Regions from separate parts of the Luteimonas sp. TWI382 genome, predicted to be linked through region 2. Evidence: predicted binding sites of a transcription regulator. Region 2 holds the regulator's gene; the other holds the start of a gene.

Region 1 (15,549 bases), on a different contig from region 2:
CAGCCTATTGAGCGCCGTGTGAGCGCCGTGCGGAGACCGCTCCGCCTCACCGCCGAGGCGTCGAGGCGGCGGACCGCCTAGACTGCGCCCCCCGCTCTCCGCCGTGCCGCCCCGATGTCCGATCCCGCCCCCGCCGCCCCGCCCCGCCAGGATCCGGACGTGATCGTCCTGGGGGCGGGCGCGGCCGGGTTGATGGCGGCGATCGCGGCCGGCCAGCACGGTCGCCGCGTGCTGGTGCTCGACCACGCCAACAAGGTCGGCAAAAAGATCCTGATGTCGGGCGGCGGCCACTGCAACTTCACCAACACCGGCACCACGCCAGCGCAGTACCTGTCGTCGAACCCGCACTTCTGCAAGTCCGCGCTGGCGCGCTACACGCCGCAGGATGTCATCGATCTGGTCGACCGCCACGGGATCGCCTGGCACGAAAAGGAGCTCGGGCAGTTGTTCTGCGATGGGTCTTCGAAGCAGATCGTGCGCATGCTGCTCGACGAGGCGCAGGCCGTTGGTGTGCAGGTCCGCACGCATTGCGCGGTGCAGCTGCCGCGCGCAGTCGAGGGCGGCTTTCGGCTCGAGACCGCGATCGGCACGCTGCACTGCGCTTCCTTGATCGTGGCGACCGGCGGGCTGTCGATCCCGAGCCTGGGCGCGAGCGGCTTCGGCTACGAGATCGCACGCGCGTTCGGGCATGCCCTGCTCCCCACGCGTGCCGGCCTGGTGCCACTGACCCTCAGCGGCAAGCACCAAGAGCGGCTCGCCGAGCTGTCGGGCGTCGCACTCGACGTCGAAGCCGGCTGCAACGGCGCCGCGTTCCGCAACCGCATGCTGATCACCCATCGCGGCCTCAGCGGCCCGGCGATCCTGCAGATCTCTTCCTATTGGCAGCCCGGCGACGACCTGCGCCTGGACCTGCTGCCGGGCCGCGATGCGCTGGCGTGGCTGCAGGCGCAGCAGGCCGAGCGTCCGGCATCCGAACTGCGGACCGTGCTGGCCGACGTGATGCCGCGCCGGTTCGCGCAGCGGCTGTGCGAGGTGTGGCTGGCGAGCCGGCCGATGCGGCAGTACACACCCGCGCAACTGCACGACACCGCGGCGCTGTTGCAGGCCTGGCCGCTGGTCGCCAGCGGCACCGAGGGCTACCGCACCGCCGAGGTCACGCTCGGCGGCGTCGACACCCAGGCGGTGTCGTCGCGCACGCTCGAATCGCGGCACGCGCCGGGGCTGTACTTCGTCGGCGAGGTTCTCGACGTGACCGGCTGGCTGGGCGGTTACAACTTCCAGTGGGCCTGGGCATCGGGCATGGCGGCCGGCAGCACCGCCTGAGCGCGTCAGCGCACGATCGCGCGCACTGACGTCGCCCAGGCGGCGCTCACGCAGCCTGGGCGTCGGCCCGGCTTCGGCGGGTCCGGACCGCGTCGGCCAGCCGGTCGAGTACGTCGACCGTCGTGGCCCAGTCGATGCAACCATCGGTGATGCTCTGGCCGTAGGTCAGCGCCCGGCCGGGGGCGAGCGGCTGCTTGCCGGCGACCAGGTGGCTTTCGATCATCGTCCCTATGATGCGCCGCTCGCCGGCAGCGATGCGGTCGGCGATGTCGGCGATCACCGCGGGCTGGTTGTCGGGATTCTTGCCGCTGTTGGCATGGCTGGCGTCGACCATCAGCGCCGGGCGCAGGCCGCTGGCGACCAGTACCTGGGCCGCGGCCTCGACGCTGGCCGCGTCGTAGTTGGGCCGCACGCCACCGCGCAGGATCACATGGCAATCCAGGTTGCCGGCGGTGGCGGCGATCGCGCAGCGGCCGTCCTTGCCCACGGCGAGGAAATGATGGGAGTGGGAGGCCGCGCCGACGGCATCGACCGCGATGCGCACGTCGCCGCCGGTGCCGTTCTTGAAGCCGACCGGGCACGACAGCCCCGACGCCATCTCGCGATGCACCTGGCTCTCGGTGGTACGGGCGCCGATCGCGCCCCACGCGACCAGGTCGGCGAGGTACTGCGGGCTGATGATGTCGAGGAACTCCACGCCGGCCGGCAAGCCCAGGGCGTTGACGTCGCGCAGCAGGCTGCGCGCGAGCCGCAGCCCGCGGTCGATGCGGAAACTGCCGTCCAGATCGGGATCGTTGATCAGCCCCTTCCAGCCGATCGTCGTACGCGGCTTCTCGAAGTACACGCGCATGACCAGCTCTAGCGCATCGCCGTGCGTGTCGCGCAGCGCGCGCAGGCGATGCGCGTAGTCCATCGCCGCGACCGGGTCGTGGATCGAGCACGGGCCCACGACGACGATCAGGCGGTCGTCATGGCCGTGGAGGATGGCATGGCAGGCCGCACGGGCATCGGTGACCGTCGATGACATCGCCTCGTCGCAGGGCAACTCGGCCAACAGCTGCATCGGAGGTGTCAGCGGCTGCAGGTCGCGGATACGCAGGTCGTCGGTATCGGGGGGCATGCGGAAAGATCCTGGAAGAAAGCGGGAGAACGGGCATGAAAAAAGCCGCCAGGGTCGCTGGCGGCTTTCAGGGATGCGTGTGAACCGAGATCGTCAGGGTACGCGCAGGCCTTCCACCGCCGGGGGCGTGGGAAACCAATACCAACGATAGAAGGCGGCGACGCGGTTCATGGCGCCAGTGATAGCACGTCGAACCCGGCAATGCGACGGTTGCATCTGCGACCATCGCATCCCGGCCTCACCTGGGCAGTAGCGGCGGCCGCCCCTCGTACCAGTCGCGGGCGCCGGCGATATGCAGCGTGCGCTCGCCGCCCTGCAGCTCCACGCCCAGCCCCAGCACGCCCCAGCGCGCGTACAGATCGCCCGCAGGATGGCCGTCGTCGATCCGCAGCCTGGCCTTCAGATCAACCCGGTCATTGCGCGCCTCGATGCGATCGAACACCAGTTCCTTGTCGCGCATGCGCAAGTCGCCCGTCGCATGGACCTGGCCGGCGTCGACCAGGTTGCCGATCCAGCGCGGCAGCACGCGACGCTCGGCGAACAGGCCCAGCAGCACGCTGATGTCGCGCATGTCGACCTGGCCGCGCCCGGTCACCTCAAAAGGCTCGCGCCATTGCAGCGTGCCCTGCTCGAGCGCCAGACGCGCCCACCACGGCGACGCTTTCCCACTCGACTCGCCTTCCATCCGCACGCCGTCTAGGCGCGCGGCCACCGAATCGATCGTGTAGTGGCGTCCTGTCTTCTGTGCCCGCGTCAGGCGGCTGTCGAGCGCCACGTCGCCGGTCAGCCGCGAGGGCCCGAGCGCCACCCGGACCCCGCTGCCACGCACCTGCAGGCGCCCGCTGGCCATTTCGCCGGCGTTGTCCAGGCGCAGGTCGCCACTCGCCTGTCCGCTGCCGCCCAGCAGGCGTGCGCTGTCCCCGGGCAGATAGCGGTTGAAGCTGCGCAGGTCCGGCACCTGCGCATCGTCGAACCGCAGGCGCGCCTCCAGCCGTTCGTGGAATTCGGCCAGCGGGCCGCTGGATGCAAGATCCAGGCGCAGGTCGCGCCCGCGCAGATCGACACGCTCAGGCGAGGCCTCGGGCGCCAACGTGAAGCGATCCATCTCGATCGCGACTGTGGTCCGGGGCGCTTCGTCCTCGGCCGCCTCCATGCGCATCGCGGCATGCGCGGCCCCTTCGAGCCGGTTGTCGAGCACCCGGGCCCGTACGCGCGCGTCGCGCACGTCGATCCGGCTTCCGGGCCGTAGCTGCCCATGCTGCAGCGCGAGGGCAGCCTCGAGGTCGGCCCGTCCATCGAAGGACAGCCAGTCGACGTCGTCGAGCAGCACGTCGACCCAGCGCAGGGGCACCGCCGGCCACTGCGTCTCCACGGTACCGCCCAGTGCACGCAGAGGACGCAGCCAGTCGTCCGGACCGAGCCTGCGGTCGTCGACGCGCAGGTCCGCGCGCAGCCAGGGCGTACCGGTCGAAGGTGCCGGCACCCGGGCCGCGAGCGCGATCGCATCGGGCGCGGTCCGTAGCGCGACGCCCAGCGGATGGCGCAACGCCGTCCCGTCCGCGCCGCGCGAGAACACCGGCGCCGACCAGTCCAGCCGGCTGCCGGGCATCAGGACGCCGCGCTCGAGCCGTAGGTCGGCGCGCAGGTGTCCGGAGCTCGCAGCGGTCCCGATCGGCAGTGCATCGTCGTTGCGCGCGACCAGGTCAACGCCCGGCGCCGGGCCGTCGACGCGTAGACGCAGATCGACCAGCACCAGCTTCTCCACGCCCTGCGCCTGTTCCCGGATGTGGGCCGGCATCGCGATCTCGAAGTCCAGAGCGCCCTCGCGCAGCAGCGCCACGTCGCCCACGCGCAGGGTCGCGTCGGGCATGCGCAGTGTCGAATGCCCGACCGCCATCGGCCCGCCCTGCAACTGCTTCTCGAACACGAATCGGGCGTCGCCGTGCCCGGTCACGCGGGCCTGGTAGAAGTCGAAGCGCAACAGGCTCGGCGTGGTGATCGCATCGAAGCGCAACGTCCAGGGCTTCTGGCCCGGTCGCACAGTGGTCGGCATGTCGTGCGGCGTGCGTGCGACGTGGACCGACACATCCTGCGCGCGGATGGTGCCGAACGCGACCTCGCGCCACAGCAGCGGCAACAGCTTGATCCGGCCGTCGGCGCGCGGCGTGGCGGCGGTCCACAGATTGGTGCGGGCATGCCCGCCCATCACCACGTCGCGCGCGTGGATGTGTCCGGGATACAGACTCATCGCCCAGGACCACTGCGCGTGGTAGCGCTCGGGCTTGCGATTGACCAGGCGTTCGCCCAGCGCGCTGTTGAGCAGCACGTTGGCCGCGATCAGATACAGCAGGTACAGCGCCACGAGCAGGGTCACGCCCAGGCGCACCCCTCGCCGGTGCGCGCGGAGCCAGGAAGCGGTCGTGGTCGTCATGCCGACAGCATCGCCGATGGCGGGTGACGGCGCCGAACACGCGACGCCGACGGGGCGGTGGCGCCATGCCGCCACTGCCCCAGGAGGACCGGCCCAAACAAAAAGACCCCCGCTTGCGCGGGGGTCCGGGGTGTCGCGATACGACGCAGGCGCTGGATCAGAAATCCATGCCGCCCATGCCGCCCATGCCACCGCCCGGCGGCATCGCCGGCTCGTCCTTCTTCGGCAGCTCGGCGACCATCGCTTCGGTCGTGATCATCAGACCGGCGATCGACGCGGCGTTCTGCAGCGCGGTGCGGGTGACCTTGGTCGGGTCCAGGATACCGAACTCGACCATGTCGCCGTACTCGCCATTGGCGGCGTTGTAACCGTAGTTGCCGGTCCCGCCCTTGACGTTGTTGACGATGACCGACGGCTCTTCGCCGGCGTTGGTCACGATCTCGCGCAGCGGGGCTTCCATCGCACGCAGCGCGATCGCGATGCCGTGGTTCTGGTCTTCGTTGGCACCCTTGAGATCGGAGATCGCAGCCAGCGCGCGGATCAGCGCGACGCCACCGCCGGGGACCACGCCTTCCTCGACGGCTGCGCGCGTGGCGTGCAGGGCGTCTTCGACGCGGGCCTTCTTCTCCTTCATTTCGATCTCGGTCGAGGCGCCGACCTTGATCACCGCCACACCACCGGCCAGCTTGGCCACGCGCTCCTGCAGCTTCTCGCGGTCGTAGTCCGAGGAGGTCTCCTCGATCTGCGCCTTGATCTGCTTGATGCGCGACTCGATCGAACCGGTGTCGCCGGCGCCGTCGATGATCGTGGTGTTCTCCTTGGAGACCTGCACCTTCTTGGCGCGGCCCAGGTCGTTGATCGTCGCCTTCTCGAGCGACAGACCCACTTCCTCGGAGATCACGGTGCCGCCGGTCAGCACGGCCATGTCTTCGAGCATCGCCTTGCGACGGTCGCCGAAGCCCGGCGCCTTGACGGCCACGACCTTGACGATGCCGCGGATGGTGTTGACGACGAGCGTGGCCAGAGCCTCGCCCTCGACTTCCTCGGCGACGATCAGCAGCGGCTTGCCGGCCTTGGCCACGCCCTCGAGGACGGGCAGCAGGTCACGGACGTTGGAGATCTTCTTGTCGTGCAGCAGGATGAACGGATCGTCGAGATCGGCGGTCTGCGACTGCTGGTTGTTGACGAAGTACGGCGACAGGTAGCCGCGGTCGAACTGCATGCCCTCGACGACGTCGAGCTCGTTCTCCAGGCCCGAGCCTTCCTCGACCGTGATCACGCCTTCCTTGCCGACCTTCTTCATCGCGTCGGCGATGATCGTGCCGATCGACTCGTCGGAGTTGGCCGAGATCGTACCGACCTGGGCGATCGCCTTGTCGTCGGCCGTCGGCTTGGACAGGTTCTTGAGCTCGGCGACGGCGGCCTGCACCGCCTTGTCGATGCCGCGCTTGAGGTCCATCGGGTTCATGCCGGCGGCGACGGCCTTGGAGCCCTCGCGGATGAACGCCTGGGCGAGCACGGTCGCGGTCGTGGTGCCGTCACCGGCGTTGTCGGACGTCTTGGAGGCGACCTCCTTGACCATCTGCGCGCCCATGTTCTCGAACTTGTCGGCCAGTTCGATCTCCTTGGCGACGGACACGCCGTCCTTGGTGATCGTCGGCGCGCCGAAGCTCTTTTCGAGCACGACGTTGCGGCCCTTCGGGCCGAGGGTCGCCTTGACGGCGTTGGCGAGCACGTTGACGCCGCGCACCATCTTGGAGCGCGCGTCTTCGCCGAAGCGGATTTCCTTAGCAGCCATTGAAAACTCCGGAATTGAAATAGGGGATTAGGGATTTGGAAAAGCGCAGGACGCGGACGATTCGCGAGGCGCGAAAATGGGCGTTGACCGCCTCGATTCCCCACTCGCGAGGCCTGACGCCCCCGCTTTCGATCAGCCGACGATCGCGAGGATGTCGTCTTCCTTCACGATCTTGTATTCGATGCCTTCGGCCTTGTAGGCGCTGCCCGAGTACTGACCGTAGATCACGATGTCGCCGACCTTGACCTTCGGCGCGCGCACGCTGCCGTTGTCCAGGGCCTTGCCTTCGCCGACGGCGACGACTTCGCCCTTGGTGGGCTTTTCCTTGGCGTTGTCCGGGATCAGGATGCCGCCGGCAGTCTTCTCTTCGGCCTCGACGGGCTTGACCACGACGCGGTCGTACAGCGGCTTGAGATTGCTCATTCCAACCCTCTCTAAGTGATTGATTGTGAAGAAAACGGGCCCGAATTCTAGCACTCGCCCATGGGGACTGCCAGAACGCGCGGCGCACGCACCCTGGCAAGCCAGGGACGCGACGGGAGATGGGTGCGCGCTGCGGCTTTACAAGGGGCCGCGCAGAAAAATCTTGAGGCCGTTGAAACGCGAGACCCCGGCGCAGCGCCAGGGCCGGTGTGCGTTCCGGCAGTGGTTCAGCGGAAGCGCCAGGCGGCAACGAGCATCGTCTCGCCGTCGTTGGGCTGCTTGATGCTGGCGTTGGAGATGTGGCGGGCCAGCAGCGAGAATCGCTGCCAACGCCAGCCGATGGTGCTCACGAACTGCGGATTGCCCGACAGCGCATCGGTCTCGCCGATCTGCACACCAACGCCGAAGCCGGCGGTGAACCCATTGTCGCGCTCGTAACGTGCGCCACCATGGATCACGCCGGTGTCCTCGTCGAGATCGAAACGGGTATCGCCGCGCGCTTGGATGTAGACGCCGCCCAACTCCCAGCGCAGCACACCATGGGCGGTGCGCCGCCACTCGGGCAACCACGCCAGAGTGACGACCGCGGTGGTCTCATTCTCGCGCGTGGCCGAGGCGCCGACGCCGACATCGATGGGGGAGGCCGCCTGAGCGGCAAGCGGCGCGGCCAGCGCGAGACCGGCAGCGAGAACGAAAGACGAGCGAAGGCGCATGGTGACCGCCGAGACAGCGTAGGGGGGAGGAAAAGTAAGTATACCGGCGAGTTCACTAATCGTGATCCGCGTGGACTGCCCACCAGCGGGATAGACCATCCCTGACTGGCCGACGCAGCGTCGCGCCGGCGTCGTGCATACCGCGTGCACGATGGACACCGAACCGATACCTTGGCCGGATGCCTGTGCTGACTTGCCTCAACAGCTGCCCGGACGAGGCCTCGGCCCAGCGCATCGCACGCACGCTCGTCGATGCCCGGCTCGCCGCCTGCGTCAGCCTGGTCCCGGGCGTGACCTCGATCTACCGCTGGCAGGGCCGAGTCCAGACCGATGCCGAGGTCCTGCTGGTGATCAAGACCACCGCAGACCGACTCGAGGCGCTGACCGAACGGCTGCGGGCGCTGCATCCTTATGACGTCCCCGAGCTCGTCGCGCTGCCGGTCGCCGGCGGACTGGCCGATTACCTGCACTGGGTCGAGGCCGAGACCGCACCGATCGAGGCCGGCGACGCGGACTGAACCTGGCGTTGGGCATCGCGCGGGGCGGCCTGCGATACTGCCGCGATGCGTACGTTCTTCCCTGCCTCGCTCCTGTCCCAGGCTGCGCCCCTCCGCCGCCAGGCGTCCCGCACCTGGCATGGTCTGCTCGCGGCTGCGCTACTGGGCACGATGTCGCCCGCCGCTGCCGTCGACTTCGACGATGTGCTGCCGGTCGATGAGGCGCTGGCGCTCTCGGCCACGGCGGTCGCCCACGACCGGATCGAGATCCGCTGGAAGATCGCCGACGGCTACTACCTGTATCGACACCGCACCGCGGCCCAGGTGCCCGACGGCAGCTTCGGTGCCGGCACGCTGGCGCTGCCCGATGGCCACCGCCACGTCGATGAATTCTTCGGCGAAGTCGAAACCTACCGCGGTCGGCTGATCGCAACCCTGGACGGACACCCGGCCGCCGGCACACGCCGCGTCGCACTGCAGGTCAAGTACCAGGGCTGCGCCGACGCCGGCATCTGCTACCCCCCGCAGACCCGTACCCTCCAAGTCGCTCTCCCCCAACCAACACCGGGGTCAGCGTCGGTTTTCTCGCGAACTGATGCGACGTCGCCTGCTGCAAAAAGCGACACTGACCCCGGTTTTGCGGCGCTGGGGCGGGCGCTGTCGGGGACGGGCGATGCGCTGCCCGCCGAACGCGCGTTCGCCTTCGAGGCGATTGCGCAGGATGGCGACACCATTCTGATGCGCTTCACCCCGGCGCCGGGCTACTACCTCTATCAGGACCGCAATCGCTTCACGATCGAGGGGGCGTCGGGTCTGCGCGCCGGCCAGCCACGCTGGCCCGCCGGCAAGGCGCATCACGACGATCATTTCGGCGCGGTGACCGTGTACTTCGACCAGGTCGACGTGCCGCTGCCGGTGCTGCGCCGTCGACCCGATGCCGCCGACGTCGAGGTGGTGGCGACCTTCCAGGGCTGCCAGACCGATGGTATCTGCTACCCGCCGATGACCCGTCGCGTCCCGGTGGCGCTGCCTGCGGGCACGACGACGGCCGCTGCGGCCACGCCGGCTGCAGCCCCCCCGGTCGCCGATGCCGGCTCGACGGACGCCGCCGAGGCGGCCCAAGCGCCCGTCGCCAGCGCCCCTGCCGCGCCGCTTTCTTCCGACGACGTCGCGAACGCAGCCGCCGCGGCCGGCAGCGATGCGGTCGCCGACAACGCCGCGCGCACCCGCCCCCCCGCCGCGCCGCGCACCGGCCTGCTGGCGGCGCTCGCGCTGGCGCTGCTCGGCGGCCTGGTACTCAACTTGATGCCCTGCGTGCTGCCGATCCTGTCGTTGAAGGTGCTGGGCCTGGCGCAGAGCGGCGGCAGTCGCGCGCGGGCCCGGGCACATGCGCTGTGGTACACGGCCGGCGTCCTGGTCGCGTTCGCGGCGGTCGGGTTGCTGGTGCTGGCGCTGCGCGCCGCCGGCCAAGCGCTGGGCTGGGGCTTCCAGTTGCAGCAACCCTGGTTCGTGGCCGCGCTGGTGTATCTGATGTTCGCAGTCGGGCTGAGCCTGTCGGGCGTGTTCACGCTCGGCGGCCGGGTCGGCAATCTCGGCCAGGCGCTGGCCGCGCGCACCGGGCCCAGCGGCGACTTCTTTACCGGCGTCCTGGCCTGCGTGGTCGCCAGCCCGTGCATCGCCCCGTTCATGGGCGGGGCACTGGCCTACGCGTTCGCCGCGCCCGCGACACTCGCGCTGGCGGTGTTCCTGATGCTGGGCCTGGGCCTGGCCCTGCCGTTCCTGTTGATCGGGCTGGTGCCGGCGCTCGCCGATCGCCTGCCCAAGCCAGGCGCGTGGATGGAAACGTTCAAGCAGGCGCTGGCATTCCCGATGTATCTGACCGCGCTGTGGCTGCTGTGGGTGTTCGGACGGCAGTCGGGCGTGAACGCGATGACGCTGCTGCTCGCCGGTCTGGTGCTGTTCGCGCTCGCGCTGTGGTGGTTCGAACGGCGTCGCTGGACCGGCGGCATGGTCTCGCGCGCGCTGGCGCTGGGCCTGCTGCTGGTGTCGCTGCTGCCGGCCGCCTACGCGGTGCGCTATGCACCGTCGGACACGCCCCGCGCAGTGGCCACCGATACGGACGATGAGGTCGCGTACTCGGCGCAACGCCTGCAGGCACTGCGCGAGGCCGGGACGCCGGTGTTTGTCAACATGACCGCCGACTGGTGCGTGACCTGCAAGGCCAACGAACGCCGCGTGCTGTCCCAGCCAGCGTTCCGCGAGGCCCTGACCCGGTCCGGGGCGACCTACATGGTCGGCGACTGGACCAACGTCGACCCGCAGATCGGCGCGTTCCTCGAAGCGCACGGCGCCGTCGGCGTCCCGTTGTACGTGGTCTACCCGCGCGGCGGCGGGGAGGGCGAGGTGCTGCCGGCGCTGCTGAGCGAGGCGGTGGTGACGAGCGCGCTCGAACGCGCGGGCGCCGCACAGTGACGCGGCGTGGCGGCACGCTGGCGATCATCGCGGTCGCCATCGTGGCCGGCGGACTGGGCGTGCTCGCCAGCCTGTTCGTCTCCGGCCCCGGCCCGCTGCTCGGCACCGAGGCCGGCCAGCGTCTGTACAACGATGCGCTGGTCGCCGCCGCCGAGCCGCCACCCGCCGGCGTGACCGTGGCCCGGCGCGGCGAGCCGGTGCCCGGCTTCGAGATCGCGCTGCTCGACGGCAGCCGGCTGCAACTGCCCGACGCCTATGCCGGGCGCCCGCTGCTGGTGAACCTGTGGGCCAGTTGGTGCGGCCCCTGCATCGAGGAGATGCCCGAACTCGACCGCTTCGCCCGCCAACAGGGCCCAGACGGCGTGCAAGTGCTCGGCATCGCGCTCGACGATGCCGAGGCCGTCCGAACGTTCCTGGAACGCATCCCGGTCGCCTACCCGATCGCGATCGACGCCCCTGGGCCAGCCGATGCCGGCGTGCGTCTGGGCAATCCGCGCGGGGTGCTGCCCTACACCGTGCTGATCGACGCCGACGGGCGGGTGCGCAAACAGCGGATCGGCCCGTTCGCGCACGGGGAAACCGAGGACTGGGCCACCCGCTGAGCGGCGAAATCAAACGGCCGTTTAAAATCGCCGAACGTCTGCGAACTGGACAGCAATGGAGACATCACGCAGACTTCGCGCACTTCCCGCACCCGGTGCCCGATGGCGTCGATCCTCGTCCTGCATGGCCCCAACCTCAACCTGCTCGGCACGCGCGAGCCGGAGGTCTACGGCCATGCGACGCTCGCCGACATCGACGCGATGCTGCGCGAGCGCGCGACTGCCGCCGGTCACACGATCGACAGCCTGCAGTCGAATGCCGAGCATGTGCTCGTCGACCGGGTCCAGGCGGCGCGCAGCGACGGCACCGCGATGATCCTGCTCAACCCTGCGGCATTCACCCACACGTCGGTCGCGCTGCGCGACGCCCTGGCCGCGGTCGCGATCCCGTTCATCGAGATCCACCTGTCGAATCCGCATCGCCGCGAACCATTCCGGCACACCAGCTACTTCAGCGATCTGGCCACCGGCGTGGTCTGCGGCTTCGGCGCAGACAGTTACCGCTATGCCCTCGATGCCGCGTTGCTCAGGCTGGAGCCTGCCGCATGACGCACCATGGCGCCGCACCTGCCGTGCTGCTGGCGTGCATCGCGGCCGCCTGGCCGCTGTCGGCAGCGTACGCCCTCGCCATCGGCGGCAGCTCTCGCAACGACGCCCGCCTGACGTGCCTGATCGACCCCACCCGTCTTCGCATCGGGCAGTTGCAGCAGCTTCGCGCGCTGTAAGCCTGCCCGCCATTCCGCCGACAACCACGAGGCCCGCATGGATCTCCGCAAAATCAAGAAGCTCATCGACCTGCTCGAAGAGTCCAACCTGACCGAGATCGAGATCAAGGAAGGCGAGGAATCGGTCCGCCTGTCGCGCACCTCGGCTGCGGCCGCGCCGGTGGCCTATGCCCCGGCCCCGGCGGCCCCCGCCCCGCGCGCGCCCGAGCCTGTCATGCCGATGAGCTCCCCGGTCGATGCCGCCACCGGCGGCACGCCCAAGGCCGGCGACGACCTGCCGCCCGGCCAGGTCACCAAATCGCCGATGGTCGGCACCTTCTACGCCTCGCCTGCGCCCGACAAGCCGGCATTCGTGTCGGTCGGCCAGCAGGTCAAGGCCGGCGACACGCTGGGCATCATCGAGGCGATGAAGATGTTCAACCCGATCGAGGCCGAAACCTCCGGCACGGTCGTCGCGATCCTGTGCGAAAGCGGCCAGCCGGTCGAGTTCGATCAGCCGTTGTTCGTGATCGGCTGAGGCCGCCCCGATGCTTGAAAAAGTCGTCATCGCCAACCGGGGCGAGATCGCGCTGCGCATCCTGCGCGCGTGCCACACGCTCGGCATCCGTACGGTCGCGGTGCATTCCACCGTCGATCGCAACCTCAAGCACGTGGCGATGGCCGACGAGTCGGTCTGCATCGGCCCGCCGCCGTCCAACCGCAGCTATCTCGACATGCCGGCGATCATTGCCGCCGCCGAGGTCACCGACGCCCAGGCCATCCACCCTGGTTACGGCTTCCTCAGCGAAAACGCCGATTTCGCCGAACGCGTCGAGCAGTCGGGCTTCGTGTTCATCGGCCCGAAGGCCGAGACCATCCGATTGATGGGCGACAAGGTCGAGGCGATCCGCGCGATGAAGGAGGCCGGCGTGCCCTGCGTGCCGGGCTCGGGCGGCCCGCTCGGCGACGACCCGGCGACCAACGTCAAGATCGCGCGCGAGATCGGCTACCCGGTCATCGTCAAGGCGGCCGGCGGCGGCGGCGGGCGCGGCATGCGCGTGGTCCACACCGAAGCGGCACTGGTCAACGCCATCGCCACGACCAAGCAGGAAGCCAAGGCCGCGTTCGGCAACGACATGGTCTACATGGAGAAGTTCCTGGAGAACCCGCGCCACGTGGAGATCCAGGTGCTGGCCGACGGCCAGGGCGGCGCGATCCATCTGGGCGAGCGCGATTGCTCGATGCAGCGCCGGCACCAGAAGGTCGTCGAGGAAGCACCCGCACCGGGCATCACGCCCGAGGCGCGTGCGCAGATCGGCAAGGTCTGCGTGGATGCGTGCATCCGCATCGGCTATCGCGGCGCGGGCACGTTCGAGTTCCTCTACGAGAACGGCCGCTTCTACTTCATCGAGATGAACACCCGCATCCAGGTGGAGCACCCGGTGACCGAGATGGTGACCGGCATCGACCTGGTGCGCGAGCAGCTGATGATCGCCTCGGGCCACAAGCTGTCGATCCGCCAGGAGGACGTGGTGCTCACCGGCCACGCCATCGAATGCCGCATCAACGCCGAGGACCCGGAGACCTTCCTGCCCTCGCCCGGCACGATTCTGCACTTCCACGCCCCCGGCGGCCCGGGCGTGCGCGTCGACACGCATGTCTACGAAGGCTATGCGGTGCCGCCGAACTACGACTCGATGATCGGCAAGCTGATCGTGCACGGCGCCGACCGCGAGCAGGCAATCTGCCGGATGCGCGTGGCGCTGTCGGAAATGGTCGTGGACGGTATCAAGACCAACATCCCGCTACAGCAGCGGATCATGCGCGATCAGGGCTTCCACGCGGGTGGCCAGAACATCCATTACCTGGAAAAGCGCCTGGCCGAGCGCAAGAACAAGACGCTGGCCATCGGCTGAGGTCACCACCGGCGCGCGCAGGCCGCGCGCCGGTGGTCGTCAGGGCTCGCGGTCGGGAAACGCGCGCCGCAAGGAGGCATCGAGCCGGATCGGTCGGGCCCAGCGGTCATAGCTCGCCACCAGGCCGCGCTTGACCCGCACGACCGGCTCGCCGCCCGGCGGCACATCGAGGCGCTCGAGCACGCTGACCCAACCGCCGCTGCGATCGCGCCGCCAGTGCGCGGCGATTTCCCGGCAGGACCGCCCCAACGCCCGACCCACGGCGCAGGCGAAGTAGACATCGCCGGCGCGCATGCCCGCCTCGTCGAGCAGTTGTTCGACCAGCGCCCGCGGCGCAACCTGGTAACGCGCGACCTCGTCGACGAACGCGTCCCGGTAGCGCGCCGCATACAGATCGACATCCGCCAGCCAGGTGTCGAGCCAGGCATCGCCGGTCCCAAGATCGGGCACTGCGTCTTCGACAGCGTCTGCAGAGTCGGCGGCCGCCGCAGCATCCTGGGCCGATGCCGGACACGCGACACAGGCCAGCAGCAGGAACGACAGGCACACAGCAGCGGATGGCAGGCGCACGGGCGGTTACTCGAGGCGGGATCAGGTCGGATCGTGTCGCGGCTTCGACGCCGCCGCGACGCGCGAGAGCCGACGATAGCCCAACACCGCAAGCGAGGACACCCGCAGATGGAGCCGCATCGAGCCACCACGCGCACGCCGCGCGTGCTGCGCTGGGGCATCGTGGCCTGCGTCGTGGCACTGGGCCTGGGCGCCTACTGGATCGCACTCGATCACGTGGCCACGCGCGTCGGCCAGGACGCCGAGAACAGCCTGCGCAACGTACCGCGCAACGACGACACGCGGCACCGCGCCGATTGATCGCAGCCTGCGGCGACGCCATCGGCCTTGCCGCGTACGACCACGAGGCGAGCCCCGAAACGCGGATCGCCGCCCGAAGGCGGCGATCGCTGGACTCACGCCCGGTTGGGCTGATGCTCGATCACGCCCTCAGCGCCAGCCGCCCCGACGCCCCCGATCCTGGCGCGGATCGTAGTAGTACGTGGTGCAGCGGCCACGGCGGTCGCATTCGGTCCGGCCACGCGCGCGCTCATGGTGGCGGTGGCGCTCGGCGGCATAGCGCGGCGGACCATGGTGGTGGCGGCCGTAGCTGCGCGGCGCGGTACGGTAGTACACCGGCCGGCCGTAGCGATCGTAGGACACGCGCAGGCGATCGTCGTCGCGATAGCGTCCGCGCCTGTCGTAGGCCGTATCGCCCCGCATGACGACATCGGCGATGTCCACGATCACCTGCACGAGGTCGTCGTTCGCGCGAGCCTGCGTCGGCACTGCCAGCGTAGCGGCCAAGCCGGTGGCCAACGCGGCCGGCCACATCCAGCGAGTCAGGGTGTTGGATGTCATCGGTCTCTCCTCACGACGCGGCCGCCACCGCGGCGGCCTGTGCCCCCAACATGCCGCGTTCGAAATGAATCGTCGTGCAATATTTCGCGCGCTGCACCGATGCCGCCATGCCGCGTAAACAACGCATTCAAATTGGAAAC
Region 2 (15,549 bases):
CGCAGGCACCGACGCAGCGCCAGCAGCACATAGAAGATCACGCCGACGCCGGCCAGTGCCTTGCTCTGGAACCGGTCGCCGGGCAGGTTCGGATTGACGATCGCATCGGCCGGCGGCAGCGCCTCGCCCGGCAGATGATGATCGGTCACCAGCACCTGCCAGCCGCGTGCTTTCGCTGCCGCGACGCCGGCGTGGCAGGCGATGCCATGGTCGACGGTCACCAGCAGCGCCGGCGCCAATGGCGCCAGTGCATCGACCAGCCCGGGCGACAGCCCGTAGCCGTGGACGATGCGGTTGGGCACAGCATGCACGACATTACGCGCACCGAGCATGCGCAGCCCGCGCACCGCGACCGCACACGCCGTCGCACCGTCGCAATCGAAATCGCCCACGACCAGGATCCGCCTGCCCTGCGCGATCGCATCGGCGAGCAGCGCCGCCGCCGCATCGATGTTCGACAGCGCGTCGGGCGGCAGCAGCCCGGCCAGACGCGGCTGCGCGGCCTGCAGGTCGTGCGCGCCGCGCGCCGCGTAGATGCGCCGCAGCAGCGCCGGCACCGTCTCCGGCCAGTCGCCGCCAGGCGCGCTGTCGCGACGGCGGATCGTCGGTGGCGGACGCGTCATCGCTGCGCCGCCGTGGCCGGCCCATGGGGACGGCGCCAGACGCGCAGGCGGTGCCAGCGGCGCAAGGTCAATACCAAGCCGTCCTCGTGGTCGAGGACCAGCGTGTCCAGCCGGCCACCGGCCAGCGCCGCGAGTGCCGGCCGCAGCCAGTCGGCCTGCAACTGGCGCAGGTCCCGCAGCCCGCCCAGGTCGATCAGCAAGGCCTCGCGCAGCGCGGGCCACGCGGACGGCAGCGGCTCGACCTCGGTCGCGATCGCCGCGAGCGCGCGCAGCGTCGCATCGTCGGTGAGCACGTGTGCCTGCGGGCTGCGGGGCGCCGTGGAGACCTCAGGCAGCGGGCCACCGCCCCAGAACCACAGCGCATTGACCGGCGGTCGCCCGGCCGCCGCACGCGCGGCATTCCAGGGATGGGTGTGCAGAAGGATCTGGGCCTCGTTCGCCAACGCCCGCCAGCGCCGCCCCTGGGCGCCGCCGTCGTCATGATCTGCCAGATCGGTGCCCAGCGCCTCGGACGGATCGACGGACACCGGCAGCGCAGTCTCCCGGGGCAGCCGCAGATACCAGCGCGACGGCGCGGGTGCGTCGAGCGCGAAGCCAGCATCGGCAAACATCGGCTGCAGTGCCGGCAGCAGCGCGTCGACATCGGCCTGCACCAGCCCCAGCGTATCGCCGTGGCCCATCAGGCGCACACCGTTGATGTCGGGCTGCAGCCAGGCCGGGTCAGCGCGCAGCCAGGCACTGTCCGGCGCCCCCGCATCGCCGACGTCGACCTGGCGCGACAGCGCCGCCAGCGGCCAGCCGCCCCCGGGAAGATCGACGTGCCGCGCAAGCTGCGGCCGCCGGCCCGACGCGGCCGTGCTGCGATCGGCACGGCCCAGCGCACGCACGATGTCCGGCTGCCAGCGCTGCGCGCCGAAACGCGCAGCGGCGGGCAGCAGGAACGTCGCCGAGGTCATCGGGTCAGCCGAGATACTCGACGCTGACGATGTCGTAATCGCGGGTACCGCCAGGCGCGTCGATACTGATGCTGTCGCCTTCGTGCTTGCCGATCAACGCACGTGCGACCGGCGATGAAATCGCGATCAGGCCCTGCTTGATGTCGGCTTCGAGGTCGCCGACGATCTGATAGCGCTTCTCTTCGTCGGTCTGCGCATCGGCGATCACCACCGTCGCGCCGAACACCACCTTGTCGCCGGCATTGAGCTTGGCGACATCGATGACATCGGCATGCGACAGCTCGCTCTCGAGCTGCTTGATCCGGCCCTCGATGAAGCTCTGCTGCTCGCGCGCGGCGTGATACTCGGCGTTCTCCTTCAGGTCGCCGTGCGCGCGCGCCTCGGCGATCGCATCGATGACCGCCGGCCGCTTGACCGACTTCAGCTCCTCGAGTTCCTCGCGCAGGCGCTGCGCGCCGCGCGTGGTCATGGGTGCCCTCATGGCGTCCCTCCTGTGCTTGGGTTGGATGGCGACGCGCCGCCGTCGAGCCGCGCGTGCAGGTCCTGCAGGGCCCACACCGGGCCGCTGCCGCGATAGTCCAGCGAGTGCAGCAGTGCGCGGGCGCCGGCCACCGTGGTCGAGTACGTGACCCGGTGCTGCAGCGCCTCGCGACGGATCGAGAACGAGTCGGAGATCGCCTGCTTGCCTTCGGTGGTGTTGACGATGTACGCGATCTCGCCGTTCTTGATCAGATCGACGATGTGCGGGCGGCCCTCGACCACTTTGTTGACCTGCTCGCAGGCGATGTCGTGCTCGCGCAGCCACTTGGCGGTGCCGGCGGTGGCGACGATCGCATAGCCCTTGGCCGCCAGATCACGGGCGACCGGCAGTACGCGCTTCTTGTCCGGGTCTCGCACCGAGACGAAGACCTTGCCGCTGGTGGGCGGGGTGCGGATGCTGGCCGCCTCCTGCGCGCGCGCGAACGCCGCGCCGAAGCTCTCGCCCACGCCCATGACCTCGCCGGTCGAGCGCATCTCCGGTCCGAGGATCGGGTCGACGTTCTGGAACTTGGCGAACGGGAAGATCGCTTCCTTGACCGAGTAGTACGACGGCACGATCTCGGTCGTGGCCCCCTGCTCGGCCAATGTCTTGCCGGCCATGCAGCGCGCCGAGATCTTGGCCAGCGGCAGCCCGATCGCCTTGGACACGAACGGCACCGTGCGCGAGGCGCGCGGATTGACCTCAAGCAGGAAGATCGTCTCCACGCCCGCATCGTCGGTCTGCACCGCGAACTGGGTGTTCATCAGGCCGACGACCTTCAGCTTGCGGGCCAGCGCCGCGACCTGCTCGCGCAGGCGCGCCTGCACGTCGCTCGACAGCGAGTACGGCGGCAGTGAACACGACGAGTCGCCCGAGTGCACGCCAGCTTCCTCGATGTGCTCCATGACGCCGCCGATCAGCACATTGCCTTCACGATCGGCGATCACATCGATGTCGACCTCGACCGCATTGTCGAGGAAGCGGTCGAGCAGCACCGGCGAATCGTTCGAGACCTTGACCGCGTCGCGCATGTAGCGCGCCAGGTCGGCATCGGCGTGCACGACCTCCATCGCCCGGCCGCCGAGCACGTAGCTCGGCCGCACGACCAGCGGGTAGCCGATCTCGCGCGCCAGCACCAGCGCCTCCTCGGGATTGCGCGCGGTGCGGTTGGGCGGCTGCTTGAGGCCGAGCTCGTCGACCAGCTTCTGGAACCGCTCGCGGTCCTCGGCCAGGTCGATCGAGTCGGGCGAGGTGCCGATGATCGGCACGCCATTGGCCTCGAGCGCGCGCGCCAGCTTGAGCGGCGTCTGCCCACCGTACTGCACGATCACGCCCTTGGGCTTCTCGATCTCGACGATCTCCAGCACGTCCTCGAGCGTCAGCGGCTCGAAGTACAGACGATCGGAGGTGTCGTAGTCGGTGGAAACGGTCTCGGGATTGCAGTTGACCATGATCGTCTCATAGCCGTCCTCGCGCAGGGCGAGGGCGGCATGGACGCAGCAATAGTCGAACTCGATGCCCTGCCCGATCCGGTTCGGCCCGCCGCCGAGCACGATGATCTTCTCGCGGCCGCTGGGATTGGCCTCGCACTCGTCCTCGTAGGTGGAGTACAGATAGGCGGTGTCGGTCGCGAACTCGGCCGCGCACGAGTCGACGCGCTTGTAGACCGGGCGCACGCCGAAGGCGCGGCGCAGCGCGCGCACGGCCTGCTCGTCGGTGCCCAGCAACTGCGCCAGGCGCGCATCGGAAAAGCCCATGCGCTTGAGCGCGCGCAGCCGACGCTGGTCGAGCGCGTCGATGCCGTTCGCCGCGACTTCGTGTTCGGTTGCGATGATCTCCTCGATCTGGTCCAGGAACCACGGATCGACGTACGACAGCGCGTGCACGTCCTCGACCGACAGGCCGGCGCGGAATGCGTCGGCCAGGTAGAACAAGCGCTCGGGGCCCGGCTCGCGGACTTCGCGGCGCAGCGTCGCCAGGTCGCCCTCGTCACTGAGGTCCAGGCCGGTCGGATCGAAGCCGACCTTGCCGGTCTCAAGACCCCGCAGCGCCTTGTGCATCGACTCCTGGAACGTGCGGCCCATCGCCATGACCTCGCCGACCGACTTCATCTGCGTCGTCAGCCGGGCATCGGCGGTGGGAAACTTCTCGAACGCGAAACGCGGGATCTTGGTGACGACATAGTCGATCGACGGCTCAAACGAGGCCGGCGTCTTGCCGCCGGTGATCTCGTTCTTCAGTTCGTCGAGCGTGTAGCCGACCGCCAGCTTGGCCGCGACCTTGGCGATCGGGAAGCCGGTCGCCTTGGAGGCGAGCGCCGAGGAGCGCGACACGCGCGGGTTCATCTCGATCACCACCACGCGACCGGTCGTGGGGCTGATACCGAACTGCACGTTCGAGCCGCCGGTGTCGACGCCGATCTTGCGCAGCACTGCGATCGATGCGTTGCGCAGGCGCTGGTACTCCTTGTCGGTGAGCGTCTGCGCCGGCGCGACGGTGATGCTGTCGCCGGTGTGCACGCCCATCGGATCGAGGTTCTCGATCGAGCACACGATGATGCAGTTGTCCGCGGTGTCGCGGACCACCTCCATCTCGAACTCCTTCCAGCCCAGCACCGATTCCTCGACCAGCACCTCGCCGACCGGCGACAATTCGAGGCCACGCTTGATGATCTCCTCGAATTCCTCCCGGTTGTAGGCAATGCCGCCGCCCGAGCCGCCGAGCGTGAAGCTGGGCCGGATGATCGTCGGATAGCCGACCTTGGCCTGGATCTCGATCGCCTGCTCGAAGGTGCGCGCGACCTCGGCCTTCGGGCACTCCAGGCCGATCTCCTGCATCGCCACCCGGAACAGCTCGCGGTCCTCGGCCATGCGGATGGCTTCGCGCTTGGCGCCGATCAGCTCCACGCCGTACTTGTCGAGCACACCGTTGTCGGCCAGGTCGAGCGCGCAGTTGAGCGCGGTCTGCCCGCCCATCGTCGGCAGCAGCGCGTCGGGCTTTTCCTTGGCGATGATCTTCTCGACCGTCTGCCAGTTGATCGGCTCGATGTAGACCGCGTCCGCGGTCTCCGGGTCGGTCATGATCGTGGCCGGGTTGGAGTTCACCAGCACCACGCGGTAGCCCTCCTCGCGCAATGCCTTGCAGGCCTGGGCACCGGAGTAGTCGAACTCGCAGGCCTGGCCGATGACGATCGGCCCGGCGCCGATGATCAGGATGGTCTTGATGTCGGAACGCTTGGGCATGTCAACGCGCCTCCATCAGCGCTACGAACTGGTCGAAGAGCGGCGCCACGTCGCGCGGCCCCGGCGACGCCTCGGGATGTCCCTGGAACGAGAAGGCCGGCGCATCGGTCAGCGCGATGCCCTGGTTGGTGCCGTCGAACAGCGAGCGGTGGGTCACGCGCACGTTGGCCGGCAGCGTCGATTCGTCGACCGCGAAGCCGTGGTTCTGCGAGGTGATCATCACCCGGCCGCCATCGACGGCCTGCACCGGATGGTTCGCACCATGATGGCCGTGCGGCATCTTCATGGTCTGCGCGCCGGCCGCGAGCGCCAGCAGCTGGTGGCCCAGACAGATGCCGAAGGTCGGCACCTTCTTCTCGACGAAGGTGCGGATCGCCTCGATTGCGTAGTCGCACGGTGCCGGATCGCCCGGGCCGTTGGACAGGAACACGCCGTCGGGCGCCAGCGCGAGCACCTCGCTGGCCGGCGTCTGCGCCGGCACCACCGTCAACGCGCAGCCGCGCTCGGCGAGCATGCGCAGAATGTTGTGCTTGACGCCGTAGTCGTAGGCCACGACCTTGAACTTCGGCGGCGCCGACACGAACACGTTCGCGTCCAGGTCGAGCTGGCCATCCGACCACGCGTAGCGTTCGGCCGTACTGACCACCTTCGCCAGGTCCATGCCCTTCAGGCCCGGGAACTTGCGCGCGGCCTCGAGCGCCTGCTCCACGTTCACCTCGCCGGCCATCAGCGCGCCGTTCATCGCGCCGCGGTCGCGCAGCAGACGCGTCAGCTTGCGGGTGTCGATGCCGGCGATCGCGACGATGCCGCGTGCGCGCAGCCACTCGGGCAGCGCCACCTGGCTACGCCAGTTGCTCGGACGGCGCGGCACGTCGCGCACGATCAGCCCGGCGGCCCACACCCGATTGGCCTCATCGTCCTGGTCGGTGCAGCCGGTATTGCCGATGTGCGGATAGGTAAGCGTCACCAGCTGGCGCGCATACGACGGATCGGTGAGCACTTCCTGGTAGCCGGTCATTGCGGTGTTGAACACCGTTTCGCCGACCGACAGGCCAGGAGCGCCCACGGAAACGCCCTCGAACACGGTGCCGTCTTCAAGGACGAGAATTGCGGAATCTGTCACGTGGTCTTCGCCTACGTCAGGTTGCAGGAAACCGCCAGAGCGGCGGCAGCCGGTCCGGAGGCGAGAGGTTCAGGCGAGCGAGAATTGTACCGACGCCGGCCCCGCTGCGCCAGCGCGGCGAACGCGACCGGTCACGTCGCGGTCGTCTCGCCTGCCCCGAGGAGCTCGGCGATCGCATAACGGCGCGGCGCGCGCCCGGCCAGCCGCGCCGCCACATGCAACGCGCCGGCCGCGAAGATGTCGCGATCGCCGGCCCGGTGGACGAGCTCGATGCGCTCGCCGCGGGTCGTGAACTGCACCAGGTGCTCGCCGACGATGTCACCGGCCCGGATCGAGGCGTAGCGCGGGCGGGCGCCCTGCCCTTCGGCGGCCGCGCCCAGCGTCAACGCGGTCCCCGACGGCGCATCGAGCTTGCGCGTGTGATGCGACTCGACGATGTCGCAGTCCCAGCCCGGCAGCATCGCCGCCGCGCGCGCGACCAGGTCCTGCAGGACCGCGACCCCGAGGCTGAAGTTCGACGCCCACAGCACCGGGATCCGTGCCGCGGCGGCGTCCAGAGCGGCGCGCTGCGCCTCCGACAGCCCGGTGGTGCCCGAGACCAGCGCCGCACCACGTCGCTCGCACAGCGCCAGCAACGCATCGAAGCCTGCCGGCAGGCTGAAGTCGATGGCGACATCGAAGGTCGGCGCCCCACCGAGCTCGGCGGCGCCGAAATACGGCACACCGCCGATCACCCGCTGGCGCGGCGCGCTGCCCGACACCGCCGCCACGACGGCCACTTCGTCACACGACGCGGCCAAGCGCAGCACGGCCTGCCCCATCCGGCCGGATGCGCCATGCACCAGCACCCGGACAGGCGCGCTCATCGGGCCACCGCCATACACAGCAGCGGGGTCGAAACGGCAAGACGATCGGGGCGCGTTCTCATGTCCGCATTCTAGCGTCGAGGTGGCAGTGCGGTCGGCCGTCCCGGGAGGAAACGGCCACGCACCGTTTCCGGGACTGAGCGTTCCACCAACAAGCCAGGTGCTGCACCTCGCGCGGGGCCTGAGGCGCTGCCGACGCAAACCGCTGCGCAGGTCAAGTCCGAGCTTGCCCTGCCCAGGCGATGCATGGCGATTTTTTCGCCACCATCATCGCGCCGCGCCAATCGAGGGCCGCCGCCGCTTATCCACATCTTTGTGACCAGGCCATCCACACCGGCTGTGGACGACCGCGACCGGAGGCGACCTGGCGCGGTCGTCACGTCGCGAACACGTCGCCACGCTCGCCCACCCCGAGGCGACAACAGGCGATGCATCCGCGGCTGCGCGGGTCAAGCCCGGATTTTTCGGCGGCCCGCCTGGGTGGCGAAAATTTCACCAACCAAAATCCCCCCGCCTGCAAAGCGGCCGCGCGATGCTTATCCACATCTTTGTGACCAGACGATCCACATCGCTTGTGGATGATCGCTCTGGATGCCGCGATCGCGGTGTCGTCAAGAGGGCGAGGGGCACACGCCCCGCCTTCGGTTCGATCGCAACCCCGTGTCTGCAATGCCATCGATCGGTGCGTTGGATCGTCATATCGCGCAGCTGCGGACACGCCGTCCGGCGCGCAGGCGATGCGCGTGGTGTGCAGACAGATCCGATTGCGCGAAGCAAGCCCTGCGTTGGGCCGTGGATCAGCATGTGGCGATTAAATGACCAGCCAACAACACACGCGATCGCAAGCGGGTCGGCGCGGCTTATCCACATGTTTGTCGTCATGCCATCCACATCGGCTGTGGATACTGATCGGGCTAGTCAGCGCGCCCCCAACCGTCAAGCGGCCTCCCGCTTGAGACCAGCGCATCATGCGGCGACCCGATGGCCTGTTGCCAGCAAAGACTGGGGCCGGCAGGACCCGCCGAGCGATACGCCGTCAGCGGCGGTCGGCGTCTCGGCAACCGGACGGCAAGGCGGGTCGGCGGCCCGCGCCTTGCTGAAGACGCCATGGCCCGTTCGCGCGCTCCCTCCCGGCCCGCCGCCATCGCGCTGCGGGACGCTGGCGCCGATCTCGTGCCCGGATCACTGGACGATGCCGATGTCCTGGCATCGGCGATGGCGGGCGCGCATGGCGTCTTCAGTGTGATGCCGGCCGATCTGTCGGCCGAGAACGAGGTGCGGCATGGGCCGCAGGTTGCCGATCTGGCGGCAGCGCACGAGGTCGCTCACTTCGTCTACTCGTCGGGTGCGAGCGTCGGCGACGTACCGACCGGGGTGGCGCGCTTCGACGCCAAACCGCGGATCGAGGCCCACATCCGCGCATTGCCCCTTGCGGCCACCATCGTGCGGCCGACGACCCTCTTGGACATGCTGGTGCGCCCCGGCGCTGGGCTCGACCAGGGGCGAGGGGTGTCGCTGATCCACCGCGCGCATCCGATCCAGCTCATCGCGGTGCAGGACCTCGGCAAGATCGTCGCCGCCCTGTTCGCCGACAGGACGCGATTCGCCGGCAAGACGTTGAAGATCGCCAGCGATCGGGCGACAGGTCGGGCGTTGGAGGCAGCGTTCTCGCACGCTGCCGGCAGACCCATCGCCTATGCGCGATTCCCGGACGAGGTCCTGGCGGCCAATGCCCACCTGGCACACATGGCCGCGAGTCTGGAGAACGGCCCGCTCGCAGACCGCGTCGATCTCGATCTGATGCGCGCCCTCAATCCCGAACGCGTCTCGCTGCGTGCCTGGCCATCAGGCGCGGGGCGCGCGCAACTCGACAACGTCCTGCGCGGCGGTCCTGCGCGCGCGACGCGATCAGGACGTCATGCGCTCCCAGAACCCCTTGACGCCGTCCATGAAGGTGCTCGACTTGGGCGAATGCCGGCGTGCGTTCTCCGTGGTGAACGTTGCCTCGAAGCGTTGCAGCAGATCGCGCTGGTCGGCGGTGAGATTGACCGGCGTTTCGACGAAGATCTTGCAATACAGATCGCCGACCGAGCGGCTGCGCACCGACTTGACACCCTTGTCGCGCAGGCGGAACACCTTGCCGGTCTGGGTCTCGGCCGGAATGCGGATCTCGGCCTCGCCCCCGAGCGTGGGCACGCGGACCGTGTCGCCGAGCGCGGCCTGCGAGATGCGGATCGGCACCTCGCAGTGCAGGTCGTCGCCGTCGCGCACGAAGATGTCGTGCGGCCGCACCCGCACTTCCACATACAGGTCGCCGGGCGGCGCACCGGCCGGACCGGCCTCGCCTTCACCCGACAGCCGAATGCGATCGCCCGAATCGACGCCGGCAGGGATCTTCACCGACAGCACCTTCTCGTCTTCGACCCGACCGGCACCGCGACACGTCTTGCAGGGATTGGCGATGACCTGGCCGTGCCCGCCGCAATGCGGACAGGCCTGCTGCATCGTGAAGGGCCCGCGCTGCATGCGCACCTGACCGCGACCGGCGCAGGTCGAGCAGGTCTCGCGCTTGCCGTCCTCCGAGCCGCTCCCGTTGCAGTCCTCGCACCCGGTCAACGTCGGCAGCTCGATGCGCTTCTCGACACCGGCGACCGCCTCCTCGAGATCGAGCTCCATCACATAGCCCACGTCGGCACCGCGACGCGGGCCGCTGCGTCCGCCGCCGCCGAAGATGTTGCCGAAGATGTCGCCGAAGATATCGCCCATGTCCGGGCCGAACCCCGGCCCGGCATTGCCGCCGCCCATGCCGTGCTCGAACGCCGCATGTCCGTGCTGATCGTACATCCGGCGCTTGCCGCCGTCCGAGAGCACCTCGTAGGCCTCCTTGCACTCCTTGAACGCAGCCTCGGCGGCGGCATCTCCCGGGTTGCGGTCGGGATGGTGCTTCATCGCGCAGCGGCGATACGCCTTCTTCAACTCGTCTTCGCTGGCGGTGCGGGAGACGCCAAGGACGTCGTAGTAGTCGCGTTTGCTCATGAGGCCGTGATTCGTAATGCGTGATGGGTGATGCGAAGCGTCAGTGCGTGAGCGCGTGAGAAAGAAGCGGAGCCGAGCTCCGCTTCTTTCGATCACGCATCACGACGCCAGCGATTACGCCTTCTTCTCGTCGTCCTTGACCTCGGTGAACTCGGCATCGACCACGTCGTCGGACTTGGGCGCATCGCCCTGCCCACCGACGTCGCCACCGCCCTGCTGGCCGGCCGCGGCAGCAGCGGCGAACAGCTGCTGGGAGACTTCCTCGAGCTTCTTGGACTTGGCCTCGATCTGCGCCTTGTCGTCGCCCTTCATCGCGGTCTCGACCTCGGCGATCGCAGCCTCGGCATTGCCGATCACATCGCCGGGCACCTTGTCGCCGTTGTCCTTGATCGCGCTGCGGGTCGCGTGCACCAGCGCATCGGCCTGGTTGCGCGCGGCGACCAGCTCCTGGAACTTGCGGTCGTCCTCGCGGTGCGCCTCGGCATCGGCGACCATCCGCTGGATCTCGTCATCCGACAGGCCCGAACCGGCCTTGATCTCGACCTTCTGCTCCTTGCCGGTCTTCTTGTCCTTGGCCGACACGTGCAGGATGCCGTTGGCATCGATGTCGAACGACACCTCCACCTGCGGCATGCCGCGCGGCGCCGGGTCGATGCCGGTCAGGTCGAAGCGCGCCAGCGACTTGTTGAAGCGGGCCTGCTCGCGCTCGCCCTGCAGCACGTGCACGGTCACGGCCGACTGGTTGTCGTCGGCGGTGGAGAAGGTCTGCGAAGCCTTGGTCGGGATCGTGGTGTTCTTTTCGATGATCTTGGTGAACACGCCGCCCAGGGTCTCGATGCCCAGGCTCAGCGGGGTCACGTCGAGCAGCAGCACGTCCTTGACGTCGCCGGCCAGCACGCCACCCTGCACCGCCGCACCGATCGCGACCGCCTCGTCGGGGTTCACGTCCTTGCGCGGCTCCTTGCCGAAGAAGTCGGCAACGGCCTGCTGCACCTTGGGCATGCGGGTCTGGCCGCCGACGAGGATGACCTCGTTGACGTCGGACGCGCGCAGGCCGGCATCGTTGAGCGCGATGCGGCAGGGCTCGATCGAACGCTTGATCAGGTCCTCGACCAGCGCTTCGAGCTTGGCGCGGGTCAGCTTGATGTTCAGGTGCTTCGGACCCGAGGCGTCGGCGGTGACGTAGGGCAGGTTGACCTCGGTCTGCTGCGACGACGACAGCTCGATCTTGGCGCGCTCGGCCGCATCCTTCAGGCGCTGCAGCGCCAGCGGATCCTTGCGCAGATCGATCCCCTGATCCTTCTGGAACTCCTCGACCAGATAATCGATGACGCGGGCATCGAAGTCCTCACCGCCGAGGAACGTGTCGCCGTTGGTGGCCAGCACCTCGAACTGCTTCTCGCCGTCGACTTCCGCGATCTCGATGATCGACACGTCGAACGTGCCGCCGCCCAGGTCGTAGACCGCGACCTTGCGGTCGCCGCCGCTCTTGTCCAGGCCATAGGCCAGCGCGGCCGCGGTCGGCTCGTTGATGATGCGCTTGACGTCGAGGCCGGCGATGCGGCCGGCGTCCTTGGTCGCCTGGCGCTGGCTGTCGTTGAAGTACGCCGGCACCGTGATCACCGCCTCGGTGACCTTCTCGCCCAGGTAGTCCTCGGCAGTCTTCTTCATCTTCTCGAGGATGCGCGCCGAGACTTCCTGCGCCGACAGCTTCCTGTCGTCGCTGGTCGCGACCCAGGCATCGCCGTTGTCGTGCTCGAGGATCTTGTAGGGGACCAGGCCGATGTCCTTCTGGACCTCGGCGTCCTTGAACTTGCGGCCGATCAGACGCTTGACCGCGAAGAACGTGTTGTGGGGGTTGGTGACGGCCTGGCGCTTGGCGGAGGCGCCGACCAGCACCTCGCCGTCCTTGGTGTAGGCGACGATCGACGGCGTCGTGCGGTCGCCTTCGCTGTTTTCGATGACCTTGGCCTTGCCGCCGTCCATGATCGCCACGCACGAGTTGGTCGTGCCGAGATCGATGCCGATGATCTTTGCCATTGCAATGCTTCCTCTAGGAAATGTCGTTGTGCGGGGACGGCGGCGTGGCCGTCGATGCGGGGTATCTGGGGGCGCGCAACACAGCGTTCAAGCGGTGTGACGCGCGATGGCGCGGCGCGCGCTCAGTCGGCCTTGGCGACCACCACCATCGCCGGGCGCAGCAGGCGCTCGTTGAGCAGGTAGCCCTTCTGGAAGACCTGGGCGACCGCGCCCGGCGGCACGCCCGGCACCTCGACGATGCTCATCGCCTGGTGCTGCTCGGGGTCGAAGGCGTCGCCGGCCGCCGGGGCGACCACGCGCAGGCCATTGCTCTCGGTCGCCTTGACCAGTTCGCGCAGGGTGAGTTCGACGCCGGCGCGCAGCGGATCATTCTCCGGCGCACTCGCCAAGCCGGCCTCGAGCGCATCGAACACCGGCACCAGCGACGAGAGCAAGCGCTCATTGGCGAACCGGCGTGCGGTCTCGATCTCGCGCGCCAGGCGCTTGCGTTGGTTTTCCAGGTCGGCGCGCTCGAGCAGGCTCTGTGCGCGCACCTGCTCGAGTTCGGCCTTCAGCAGCTCGACCTGTTCGGTCAGCTGGGCCTCGACCGGCGTGGCCTGGTCGTCGGACTCGTGGATTTCGGGGTGCTGCGTCTCGTGCTGTTCCTGGGTCATGTCCGGTTCCGGGGCGGGCGTCTGGCCGCCGACCCGCCCAGCTATGGGGCTGGCCGCCGCGGTTTCAAGCCACGGCCGGGGAATTGGCGCGTCGCGCCTGGCGGCTCAGGCCGCGTCGGGCGTACGGCCCGCGGCGCCCTCGCCCGCCGACGGGTGAGCGCCGAGCGCGGCGCCCAGCAAGTCCGCGGTCGCCTGCACCACCGGAATCACCCGGTCGTAGGCCATGCGGGTCGGGCCGATCACCCCCAATACGCCGAGTGTCCGTCCGCCCGCCGCGTACGGCGCGGTGACCAGCGACACGCCCTCCAGCGGCGCCAGGCCGGTTTCCTCGCCAATGAAGATGCGCACGCCCGGCGCGTGCAGGGTGCGCTCGAGCAACTGCAGGATCTCGCGCTTGCGGGAAAACGCCTCGAACAATTCGCGTAGCCGGTCCAGGTCCGAGAGGTCCTGCACCCCGATCAGCCGGTTCTGCCCGGCCAGCACCATATCCTCGTCGGCCGGCACCAAGGCCTGCTCGGCCAGCTCCATCGTTTGCGCGAGCAACGCTTCCATCTCGTCGCGGGCATGGCGCAGTTCTTCGACCAGCGTCGCCCGCACCGCGGCCATCGGCCGGCCAGCGCAATGCTGGTTGAGGTAGTTGGCCACGCGCTCGAGCTCAGCGGCGTCGAAGCTGCGCCGGGTCTGGAAGATCCGGTTCTGCACTTCGTGGTCGGCGAAGACGATGATCGCCATGACCCGCTGACCGTCGAGCGGCACGAAATCGATGTGCCGGAACGCCAGTTGCTCGCGCCGCGGCACCGAGACCACCCCGACGAAGCGCGTCATCGCCGAGACCAGTTCCGAGGCGCTGCCCAGCAGCGACTGGTGCCCGCCGGCCCCGGTCAGCTCCCCGCGCAAGCGCAGCAGCTCCTGCTCGCGCAGCGGCTTGACCTGGAGCAGCGAATCGACGAACACCCGGTAGCCCTGCGCGGTGGGCACGCGCCCGGCCGAGGTGTGCGGGGAGCTGAGCAGCCCGGCCTCCTCCAGGTCGGCCAGGATGTTGCGGATCGTCGCCGGGCTCACGTCCAGCCCGGCATGCCGGGCGAGCGTCTGCGAACCGACCGGCTCGCCGTCGCGGATATGCCGCCCGATCAGCGTGCGCAGCAGCTGGCGGGCGCGCGGATCCAGCGGATGGCGGACATCGGACGACATGCGGGCGGTATACGGCGCCGCCGCCACCGATGCAAGCGCGGTCTTAGCCGATGAGACGCGCAGGGGCTATCAAGCCGCCGCTACACGACCGCAGGCTGCCAAGGCACAATTCCACCGATGCTCACCCACCTTGCCATCCGCAACTTCGCCGTCGCCACCGCCACCGACCTTGAGTTCGGACCGGGGTTGACCGTCATCTCCGGCGAGACCGGTGCCGGCAAGTCGCTGCTGGTCGATGCGCTGGGCTTCCTGTCCGGCCAGCGCGCCGACAGCGGCATCGTCCGCCACGGCGCCGAGCGCGCCGAGCTGCACGCCGAGTTCGCGCTGGACGATGCCGCCCCGGCGCTGCGCTGGCTGCGCGACAACGAGTTCGACGAAGGCGCCACCTGCCAGTTGCGCCGCACGCTGCGCGCCGACGGCGGCTCGCGGGCCTGGATCAACGGCCGCCCGGCGACGATCGCCCAGCTCTCCGAGCTCGCCGGACGTCTGGTCGAGATCCACGGCCAACATGAACACCAGGCGCTGCTGGCGCGCGGCAGCCAGTTGGCGCTGCTCGATGCCCAGGCCGGCAATGGCACCCTGCTGGCCGCGGTCCGCGGCGCCGCCCAAGACTGGCGCGCGTTGCAGGGCGAGCGCGAGGCGCTGATCGGTATCGGCGATGTCGGCGAGCGCCGCGACTGGCTGCGCCATCAGCTCGACGAACTGGAAGGCGAGCGGCTCGAGCCCGAGGCGATCGCCGACCTGCACGCTGCCCACCGCCGCCATGCGAACGCGGCGGGCCTGATCCAGACCTGCGACGCGGCGCTGGCGCGGATGAGCGGCGAGGATGCGGTCGGCCTGCCGCAGGCCCTGCACGCGCTGCGCCACGACCTGGGCCGCATGCGCGCCCATGAGCCCCGTCTGGGCGAGGTCGATGCGATGCTCGACGCCGCCTCGATCCAGCTCGACGAGGCCACCCGCCTGCTCGGGCAGGTCCGCGACGACCTCGATATCGACCCGGCCGAGCTCGAGTTGCTCGAGCAACGTCTGGGCCGGCTGCACGACCTGGCGCGCAAGCACCGGGTCACACCCGAGGAGCTGGGCGAGGTCCGGCAGCGGCTGGCCAGCGAACTCGAGCAGCTCGACGGCGCCGGCGAACGTCTGGCGCGCCTGGACGACGAGATCGACGCCGCACTCGCGCGCTGGCGCACCGCCGCCGACCGCCTGGGCGCAGCCCGCCGCAAGGCCGGCAAGGCGCTATCGAAGGCGACGACCGCCCTGATCCACGAGCTCGGCATGGGCGGCGGGACGTTCGACATT

What was found. Region 2 encodes HrcA, which represses chaperone genes, less so after heat shock. Its sites were predicted from a motif close to TTNGCACTCNNNNNNNNNGAGTGCNAA; they were not measured.
Region 1: groES (co-chaperone GroES) is a predicted target of HrcA. The motif match lies at 7,143-7,169, and genes of this name have one in related genera.

What each region holds. Positions count from the first base shown of each region.
Region 1 covers NZ_JBDJNS010000016.1:1,010-16,558, reverse strand. Annotated here, with positions in the region: gene ABE505_RS11290 (NAD(P)/FAD-dependent oxidoreductase) at 115-1,323, shown strand; gene ABE505_RS11285 (3-deoxy-7-phosphoheptulonate synthase) at 1,370-2,443, opposite strand; gene ABE505_RS11280 (hypothetical protein) at 2,682-4,874, opposite strand; gene groL (chaperonin GroEL) at 5,032-6,672, opposite strand; gene groES (co-chaperone GroES) at 6,805-7,095, opposite strand; gene ABE505_RS11265 (acyloxyacyl hydrolase) at 7,323-7,808, opposite strand; gene cutA (divalent-cation tolerance protein CutA) at 7,988-8,326, shown strand; gene ABE505_RS11255 (protein-disulfide reductase DsbD) at 8,477-10,777, shown strand; gene ABE505_RS11250 (TlpA disulfide reductase family protein) at 10,774-11,379, shown strand; gene aroQ (type II 3-dehydroquinate dehydratase) at 11,482-11,928, shown strand; gene ABE505_RS11240 (hypothetical protein) at 11,925-12,104, shown strand; gene accB (acetyl-CoA carboxylase biotin carboxyl carrier protein) at 12,142-12,621, shown strand; gene accC (acetyl-CoA carboxylase biotin carboxylase subunit) at 12,632-13,999, shown strand; gene ABE505_RS11225 (hypothetical protein) at 14,039-14,569, opposite strand; gene ABE505_RS11220 (hypothetical protein) at 14,678-14,869, shown strand; gene ABE505_RS11215 (hypothetical protein) at 14,999-15,409, opposite strand.
Region 2 covers NZ_JBDJNS010000022.1:8,475-24,023, reverse strand. Annotated here, with positions in the region: gene recJ (single-stranded-DNA-specific exonuclease RecJ) at 1-623, opposite strand, end outside; gene ABE505_RS13130 (phosphoglycerate mutase) at 620-1,579, opposite strand; gene greA (transcription elongation factor GreA) at 1,584-2,060, opposite strand; gene carB (carbamoyl-phosphate synthase large subunit) at 2,057-5,341, opposite strand; gene carA (glutamine-hydrolyzing carbamoyl-phosphate synthase small subunit) at 5,343-6,464, opposite strand; gene dapB (4-hydroxy-tetrahydrodipicolinate reductase) at 6,596-7,330, opposite strand; gene ABE505_RS13105 (hypothetical protein) at 8,513-9,067, opposite strand; gene dnaJ (molecular chaperone DnaJ) at 9,239-10,366, opposite strand; gene dnaK (molecular chaperone DnaK) at 10,481-12,406, opposite strand; gene grpE (nucleotide exchange factor GrpE) at 12,529-13,059, opposite strand; gene hrcA (heat-inducible transcriptional repressor HrcA) at 13,165-14,250, opposite strand; gene recN (DNA repair protein RecN) at 14,368-15,549, shown strand, end outside.